One region of the Lysinibacillus sp. FSL H8-0500 genome, then DNA from elsewhere that is predicted to be linked to it. Evidence: riboswitches for the same ligand, from Rfam matches in the RefSeq annotation. Region 1 holds a riboswitch; each other region holds the start of a gene.
The links. A riboswitch is a leader RNA that binds a small molecule or an ion and turns the genes downstream of it on or off. The one in region 1 is predicted to bind S-adenosylmethionine.
Positions count from the first base shown of each region.

Region 2: it holds a riboswitch for S-adenosylmethionine, as region 1 does, so the genes downstream of both, metA (homoserine O-succinyltransferase) here and MHB44_RS09035 (YezD family protein) in region 1, are expected to answer to the same signal.
Region 3: it holds a riboswitch for S-adenosylmethionine, as region 1 does, so the genes downstream of both, MHB44_RS21595 (cyclase family protein) here and MHB44_RS09035 (YezD family protein) in region 1, are expected to answer to the same signal.

Region 1 is NZ_CP150292.1:1,918,831-1,922,031, reverse strand. It holds gene MHB44_RS09045 (VOC family protein) at 1-535, opposite strand, end outside; gene MHB44_RS09040 (flavin reductase family protein) at 651-1,136, shown strand; gene MHB44_RS09035 (YezD family protein) at 1,224-1,379, opposite strand; SAM riboswitch class I at 1,439-1,525, opposite strand; gene MHB44_RS09030 (phosphopantothenoylcysteine decarboxylase) at 1,706-2,386, opposite strand; gene MHB44_RS09025 (LysR family transcriptional regulator) at 2,455-3,201, opposite strand, start outside.
Region 2 is NZ_CP150292.1:2,302,571-2,305,771, forward strand. It holds gene MHB44_RS10960 (HipA domain-containing protein) at 1-439, shown strand, start outside; gene MHB44_RS10965 (hypothetical protein) at 432-815, shown strand; SAM riboswitch class I at 1,049-1,160, shown strand; gene metA (homoserine O-succinyltransferase) at 1,249-2,184, shown strand; gene MHB44_RS10975 (endospore germination permease) at 2,227-3,201, opposite strand, start outside.
Region 3 is NZ_CP150292.1:4,486,201-4,489,401, reverse strand. It holds gene MHB44_RS21600 (DedA family protein) at 635-1,231, shown strand; gene MHB44_RS21595 (cyclase family protein) at 1,262-1,999, opposite strand; SAM riboswitch class I at 2,091-2,196, opposite strand; gene MHB44_RS21590 (hypothetical protein) at 2,291-2,668, opposite strand; gene MHB44_RS21585 (DUF2000 family protein) at 2,951-3,201, opposite strand, start outside.

The DNA of each region.
Region 1 (3,201 bases):
CAAACAGCACCGCTTCCATTGTAATATTTTGCTGCTGATGAATTGCACCACTTGCCTGCAATTGTGCAAAACGCTCCTTATCATCCTCCGCCCATTCAATAAGAAATGGAAAGTCAATGGCAAGGTCAGGCTTACCAAAATGCAGCAGCTTCCACTCTACAACAGAGCCATCTGGTCTTGTGCGACTACAAGCATCAGGTCCATAAACATCAAAGCCTAATGCACGCAATCGTTCACCCTCTGCCTCTATATTTGTTGTGCGTAATGCAATTCGTGAAAATCCTTGGTCCTCTCCATCCCGTTTAAACGTATAATGTAGAGTGTAAGGGTTTAATGCCGCCTGCTCAAATAAATCACGATCATACACCGCAATTTGCTCAATATAGCTTAAGCCAAAATAGCTTAATGTATTATAAGTCCCCCACATTGTATGCTGACCACCGTTTACTGTATGGATATTTCGTTTGTTAAAGAAAACCTTTATATTTTCTGGTGATTCCACTTGCTGAACCAGATGATCGAAATATAAAGTCATGGTCATTCCCCTTTCTTTCCCGATTACCTTTACCTATATGTTGGATTCGTTTAAAATTTATGCAAGACAATGATAGCTATTTAACTTCATTGAAAATAATAACGAGGTGATTTGAATGACAGATCAAGTAACTGCTTTTAAATTAGCACTAGGTAATTACCCTACAGGTGTAACGGTTGTTACTACATGCCATGACACACAACCGCTTGGCTTAACCGTTAATTCCTTTGCATCTGTTTCGATTGACCCACTCCTTATTTTATGGTCACTCGATAAAAAATCTCAGCTTCATTCCTATTTTACAGCAGCGTCAACATTTGCAGTCAATATTTTAGCGAGTGATCAAGAACTTTTATGTACGCTATTTGCCAGCAAAGTGCCAGATCGTTTTGCCCAGGCAAAGTGGTCTATGTCCTCCCTTGACCTACCGATTTTACATGATACAGCAGCTATTTTACAATGTAAAACATATCAACAGGTTGATGCTGGTGACCACACTATTTTTATTGGGCAGGTGCTAGATATTACAAATTCACCAAAAGAGCCTTTATTGTATCATCGTCGCCATATTGGCGAGATTCCAAAAAGCTTTTATCGTTAATCGTTACACAAAAAAGGGCCACTTGTAAGCAAAGGACATCCTTTCTGCTTAGTTGTGGCCTATGACATCGTTCAACTGAAATCATCACTATTTTTTCTGCGGAAATCTCTGTTTTTCTAGCCTATTAATTTGCACAATTACACCATCCTGAATCGTAATATGCACTTCACCAAATTCAAGATTTTGAATAGCCTTCGCGATAGCCTCTAACTTCTTATCATCCACTTTTACCGACTGTGCCATATCATACACCCCTTCTTTTTCATGCTTCCTTTACAAAAGAGTTCAATTGATGGATAGCCCCTTTATCTTTTAGATACTATTGGCATCTATTCTATTGGTTGCCGAGGCTTCATTGGGCCAAATCCCTCCACCTCTCTCGATAAGAGCACTGCTTACTTGGAAATAATTTTATAATTGTGCTATACAATTGTCAATATAAATTATTAGAAAACCTAGTCGAATACTTTGTAATACGATATTTATCTCGATTTCTTCTAGCATTGTATGCAGACAATTACACATTTAGCGCTGCATAGCCATAAAAAAACTGTGCAGAAGTATACCTTCTACACAGTTTCTTGTTGTAAGCATGTTATCAATGCTTGCGCTGTTTGTTCTTTGCCCATCACCTTGATCGGCTGCCCCTCTGCTGGTACAATCCAATGAGGCTCATCTCCACCATATAACGATTGAGAGCTATTTGCCACCATAAACTGCGCCTGTGCTGTTTCCATACGTAATCTTGCACGCGCAAGTAAAAATGCCTCATCGTCTGTTGCCTCTAGTTTAAAGCCTACCAATGTAACATTTGGTTGCCAGTCCTTTATTTGCCCTAATAGTTTTGGTGCTTTTTTAAAATGAATAATAGGTGGCTCATCAGAAGGCATTTTTCCCGCCTCCTCCATTAAATTGCCTGATTGGTCATACACCTTATCAATGACCCAATCGGAGCCAGCAGCCGCCATAATGATAATATCCACTTGTTGTTCTTGCACAGCGTGGCGAAGTTTCTCGCCTAAATCCTCAATACCCTCAAATTTAATAGTTTGCATTTTACTATGATTGACTGGTAGCTGTGCAAAATAGCCATGCATATACAAAACATAAGCACCTGCTACAAGTGCTGCCTCTGCTAAATAGCAGCCCATTGTCCCCTTTGATAAATTCGTGTGCCCTCGTACACGATCCCATTTTTCAAGTGTTCCCCCACTTGTAATAAGTACGGTTTTACCTTGTAATGTCCCCATACACTCACCTATTTTCTACAATATATACAAATCCTATTTTAACGTAATGCAAGGATAGGCTTCAATAGCTACAGCACACTGTTTTGCTCCTTTAACCAAGCACTTAAAATTTCCGCAAATTTCTTCGTTACAGGCGAGGCATGATGCTTCATCGCAATACCAATTGTCCGATAGCCCCCTTGTTTTAATGGAATAGCCTTTAATGTTGACGGTAAATTATGAATAACAAGCTGCGGTAAAATACTAATACCAAGATGGTGGGAGATCATGGAGAGAATCCCAACCTCCTCTGATAGCTCAAAGCGAATATTTGGCTTTACATGATATTGCTCTAAAAGAACCTTCACATCATTTGTACCCTTATAAGAGGTCATAATAAAGGGCATTTCCTCCAAATCCGCAATATCAACCTCTGTTTTATCATAAAGAGGACTTTTAGCCGAAACAATGCACAACAAAGGGTCCTGCTGCAATTCCGTAAATTGATATTGTGCCGACTTTTGACCATTTAAAAATCCCGCCTCTATTTCACCACTTAGTAGCCATTGCTCGATTTCATAATAATCGCCCTCACGCAATTCTACCCGTATCCCTGGAAACTGATGATCCATAATACGAATAATTTCTGGCATCCAATTTGATGAGATACTTGAAATAACGCCAATCCGCACCTTACCTCTTGTGACACCCAAAATATGAGCAGCTTCCTGCTGCAATAGCTCCTGCGCATCTAAAACCTGCCGCATCGCTCGTAGCATTGTATACCCCTCACTTGTTAGCGTCACACCTGTACGACTACGATGAATCAATGCAAA
Region 2 (3,201 bases), 380 kb from region 1:
GATGCAACAGGTTGAAGTATTTACTGGGCTGGATGTACGAACAGAAGTGGCTCGTTTGCTTGCATTTGATGCGCTTATTTTGAACGAAGATCGTCATACAAATAATATTTTATTTCTCTATGATCCTACCAGAAAATCATGGCGACTTGCACCAATTTTTGATAATGGACTTAGTTTTTTATCGGATGAAAAAGACTATCCGCTAGGTAAGCCATTGAGCATTTTAAAAAGAAAAGTGAAAGCAAAACCATTTAATTCTAACTTCTCAAAACAGCTCGCCCTATATAGGGGACCTGCATTTATTAATAAGGCAAAGCTACTGCAATTACTTGAAACAACGGTTATTGATTTTGGACGAGCAAAGCAAGTGTTACTTTCGCAATTAAATGACCCTAGTTTTGCCCATCTTTTCTATGAAGGAAGTGATTGTGATGATTGATTATTTGAAGTTTGATGTGATGTGGATGGATGATATTATTGCACGAGTGGATTTAAAGCCTATGAATGGTGGAACACCGTATGTTATAAATTATATTGATGATTTTAATAAGCAGTTTTCACCGAATATGGAGGGGCATATTACAATCGAGGAGCTTGAGAAATGGTTGAAATGGCGCACTTTCCCTCCTACTCGTGCTAATGCGGATGAATTGTTGGAAAGTCTTGGTATGCAGGCATTTAATCGCTGGGGCATTGTGCGAAAAACGCATGGGGTGATGGCGGATGATGAAATTTGGTTGCGATTTGATGGAGAAACATTGACACATAGGGATGTTTGTTTGCGAAAAAACCTTTATTATCCTGAAGAAGCTTAATGCATAGCAACGACAGGAAATTGATGATGGATATCACGATGAAATTGTTGTTGCGGAAAATAGGCTTGATAAAATTGTAGCAGAAATTTCTTCAGTAGACTTAAACCTTTTCGTATGTTATACAACAAGATTATAAAAGTTGACAAAAGAAGTAGGGTGTTTTTCAACAGAGGAATGCTAAACCCTATTGTCAAATATTTTAAATAGTGCTACAATTCGATGTAGTTAAATAAACCTTATCAAGAGAAAGCAGAGGGATTTGGCCCGATGACGCTTCAGCAACCTCTAACAATGGTTAGAAAGGTGCTAATTCCAGCAAAGGATTTTTCCTTTGAGAGATAAGAGTGGACGTGAAAAAATCCTTCTCATTCTATCTCGTATGGAATGAGAGGGATTTTTTAATTGTAAGCAATAACAGAGAGGGGAATGCAAGATGCCAATTAATATTCCGAAAAATTTACCAGCTGGAGAACATTTACGTGAGGAAAAAATCTTCGTGATGGAAGAGGATCGCGCAAGAACACAGCAAATTCGTCCGTTAAGTATATTAATTTTAAATTTAATGCCTGAAAAAGAAAAAACAGAATTGCAATTGCTACGCTTATTAGGAAATACGCCGTTACAGGTTAATATTACCTTTTTAAATACGGCGACACATAAATCAAAAAATGTGAGTAAATCACATTTACAGCTATTTTACACAACATTCTCGCAAATTCGTCATCGTCGCTATGATGGCATGATTATTACAGGAGCGCCCGTCGAGAAAATGGAATTTGAGGACGTGAACTATTGGCAAGAAATAAAGGAAATTATGGATTGGTCCAAAACCAATGTGACATCTGTTCTTCATATTTGTTGGGGGGCACAGGCAGCACTCTATCATCATTATGGTATTGGTAAGTTTGAGCTTCCTGCTAAATGCTCAGGGGTTTATTCCCATGTTATTACCGATTTAACGGTTGATTTAGTGCGTGGTTTTAGCGATTTATTTACAGCGCCGCATTCACGCCATACTTCTGTCTCCATTGATGAGGTACGTAATCACCCTGATTTACGTTTATTGTCCTATTCAGAGGATGCAGGAGTCTTTATTGTACAATCGAAGGATAATAAAAATATTATGATTACAGGTCACTTAGAGTATGATGCGACAACATTGGCGGATGAATATCATCGCGATATGGAGAAGGGGCTTGCTACGGCAGTGCCTGTTAATTATTTTCCAAATGATGACCCAACACAAGCTCCCATCAATACATGGCGTGCCCATACGCATTTATTATTTTCAAACTGGTTGAACTACTATGTTTATCAAGAAACACCATATGAATGGGATTTGGTGGAAGAGCTTGAATATCATATTTAGTTTATCAATAAAGTCTAATTTCTTCTCGCTATGCAGAGGAAATTAGACTTCTTCCTTCTTTTGTGGCTTAGGCTTTCGAATAATAGCCACCACTAGCAATAGAATAGGCAGTAAAATCATTAGGATAAATGATAAAATAGGCCAAATTTCATTATTGTAGTTATTGGAATGAATAATATTTGGATGCACAATTTGCGATAGTCCAAGTATCATTAAGCCCATTGGCACAACAAGGGGTCGATAATCCTTGATATTTAGCATCTGGGCAAGTCCTACAACACTTGCATAGAAGTACATAAATGTTCGAATATACAGAGTCGTAATCCACATAAACGCCATTATCACTTCAATGCGCTGCAAAAAATTACCGATTGATATTCTTTGTGCAAGCGCATAGCTAGGAAATGTTCGAGCAGCAGTGTTATCGGGTCCTAAGACAAGTATGCAGAGTGTTACCATTGTTGTAAGAACAACCCCACCAATAATAGTGCCTCTATAAAAGCCTTTTTGTGCAGAATGCTGTACATTGACCGTTATTGGATAAAGCATTAATAGCACCACTAATGGAAATGAAAAGATACTTAAAAAGCGTGCAATACTATAGAGCATCGATGTTTTCGTAGCCTCCAACATCGGCTGTATATTGTCAAACGTAATTTGTGGTGCAATACAAATCACGAAAAAAATAAAAATCAAGAAAAATAGCGGAAAGAGAATTTCAGCAGAACGTGCAAAGGTTTCAATACCTAAGTAGGCTGCATACATAATAATAATGCTAAAAAGCAGAGCAAAGGCCATCGTAGGTGTTTCTGGCATAATCTCTGTTTGCATAAAAATACCAATAAAATATAATAATTCGCCTGTTGAAAGAATGGTTGTGATTAAAAAGCACATCGTTGTGAGAGTGCCAAAAAAGCGTCCTAAAATTTTCTTATTTACCTCAACAAATGTCAGGGTAGGAGTTTGCTTAGCTAGGGTTAGCAATAATTTTACAATGAATAAACTGAGTATGACACC
Region 3 (3,201 bases), 2.3 Mb from region 1:
TGTCCATATGTCATGAGTTAAAAGAATTAGGATGTGGAACCTTTATTACAGCAAATGGATCATTTGTAAAGCGTCAAGATCGTGTTACCCATAACTGTTCAAAATGTACAAGCTATTGTACAGAAACAATAGCATAACCTCGCATGTCGATGAATAGTGTACAAAGCCCAATAGATCTATATGCGATGTGGGAAATATTATCTTCTGATTATGAATAAAAGTATTGTGGATGAAGGGGTGTTTCTTATGTGCCTATTTGGGACAGGTAGGCTGAAAAAGATATGTCGCTCAATTTCTGAATATATATAACAGCGATGACATCCTTATATTGCGAAGTATGACAGCAGGATGTTTCCAGGGCAATAGCTGTTAAGGTTGTACTGGATTACTTTAATATGAACGCAGAGGATGCAATAAGCCTTTAGTGATGGTAATAATGATATACTGGAGCAGGTAGGATTGGGGTTGAAGACGGGGAACGGTAGCTTACTTAAAAAAATGCTACAAAATTTGTTACCAAGGTAGTATAGAGTTTACCCTGTGTCAGCTTTGAATTATTTAAAGTAGTAGATATTTCAAATTATAATGAAACCTATTGATCATTTGTTTAAAAATTTTTAGGTGGGATAGATTTATGGTGCATCATATACAATCTCTAATTGAACATTATGGGTATTTGGGTATTATCGTGATACTAATTGGCGGTATTGTCGGACTGCCGCTTCCAGATGAGGTATTTTTGACATATATAGGCTATAGTGTTTATCGAAAAAATCTTGCACATATTCCTGCATTAATCAGTGCCATGATTGGTGCAGTTGGAGGCATTACCTTAAGCTACTATATCGGTTATCGCTTTGGCTTACCATTATTGCAGAAATATGGTCCTAAGGTTTATATTACTGAACAAAAAATAGCTTTTACTAAAAAAATGTTTGTCAAAATTGGCCCTCTCTTATTAGTAATAGGCTATTTTATTCCAGGTGTCCGCCACCTAACGGCTTATATTGCAGCTATTAATAATTATCCCTATAAAAAGTTTGCACTTTTCGCTTATATAGGGGCATTTATCTGGACTTTCACATTTATATCGTTAGGAAAGACGCTTGGAGAGAAGTGGCGATTTGTTGGATACTATTTATCCCATTATAGTATCTATCTCATCCTATTGTTTATTGTGGGGATGCTCATTGCTTATTATCTATTCAAAAAAAGAAATGTACAAAAATAAAAGTCGGTATACGCTATACCGACTTTTATATTATGGTAAAATAGCAAATGACCGCACAGGGAAGCCCGATGCTTTTTCTGGCTTAGGTACAATATTGAAGATGATAGCGCCCTTCGTAGGCAGCTTGTCCAAATTAGTCATTAACTCAATCTGATAGGTGTCTTGCTCAAGCACGAAATATTCACCATTTAACTTACCATTTTTACGAAAATCTGCAGCAGAATCGGTATCGAAGGTTTCATGTCCAATCGCACTGATTTTGCGTTCCTTGAATAAAAATTGCAGGGCCTCTAAGCCCCAGCCTGGAATATGATTATGTCCAAGCTCATCTGTATTATTGAAGGCCTCCTTATCTGACCAACGTTTACTCCAATCTGTACGAAGTGCTACAAAGGTACCTGCTTCAATCTCTCCATGCTGGGTTTCAAAATCGAGAATATTCTGAACCGTTAGCGTAAAATCATGATTGCTCGCTGCCTCCTGTGATTTATCAATGACGATAAGAGGAAGAACAAGTTCTTTTAGCTCTAATTCTTCTAGGTAACGTCTGTCTCGCACAAAATGAATGGGTGGATCGATATGTGTACCATATTGACCTGGGAACGTGAATTGTTGGGCAAAGAAGCCATCATCATGAGAGAATAATGTTTCAAATTTTGCATCTTCAAACATAAAAAAATGTGGTGAGTTAGGGCCGAATGTATGTGTTAAATCAACCCATTGTTTTGATTTTAATAATTGCAATGCTTGTAAAAGTTCGTTTGCCATTTAGCTCCCTGCTTTCTGTTGATAGTAGTAAATAAAAAGGAATCCCCTTATATAGAAGAGGACTCCTGTATAAAACATATAGAAGTTCGTCTTCTCATCTGTAAGGACAAAACCTTGCCCTTTGGAATTAGCACCATACTGTTAAGCTGGTTGCTGAGACTTCATCGGGCCACTCTCTCTGTCTCTCTCGATAAGAAAAAATATAAGAATATTCAAAAATAATAATTATTACTACTCTACCATACATTTTTATTGTTTACAACTTCAATAGGAATACAAGGTTAATGTTTTTCACCAATTCATATTCAAGGTGATACCACAACAGCCACTATCAATAAGACGTATTTGGAAACCATCTGGCGTATAGTTTGTTTCGAATTTCATGGTGATACCAGCAGATGAAATTAATTGCTCAACTTGTGTTTTGTTTGAAAGCTGCGCTGCATTCATTAAATCATGGGCAAATTGCTGGGAGCTATCAATTTTATCCGTTAGTAATTGTGCTTGCCGTATCATCGTCTTGATCCGTGTAGCTGAGGCTTTGAATTTATGTGTATCGATGGGTGGAAAGGGGCCATTATTGGTTGGCATTGCCAAAGGTCTAATGGCAAGCTGCTGGGGTGGATACTGGTAGGGATGAATAAAATATGGATAAGGATTGTAATACAATGTAATTCCTCCTATCCTATAACTGATATCTTATCTTATGTATGACAAGAGTTTTAGGTGTTATTTTCAAAGGAGGAGAGCTGGCTGAAATAATGGTAACAGATATTGGTTCTGTTTAGAAATAGATGTCCTTTCACATGACGAGGTAAGTATTCCAGAGCTGGAAGAAGCGTTTGGTGTGATCTGTCCACCAGCTTTTTCCTCATTATCAATAAAAGCATCCTATAAGATATTTTTTTAAGTGTCTATCTTATAGGATACAGTTTCGCCCTTTAAGATAATTTATTTTAATAAACTGAATTTTTTTGTTAACCTTCTGATTTCTTCGTCCTCACCAGCCACTATTACGCCAACAGGCTCTGTTTCTTCTATACTACTATTAGAAATTTTTTCTTTATATACCTCAAATTCGTTGTTTAAGGTTTGCCCTGTTTTAGAAAAAACGACACATTCAACTGAGCTTTTATCACTTAAAAGACTTTTACTAAAGTTTATTATTTGATTTTTACCCCCTTTAAGGATAAGCGTACTAT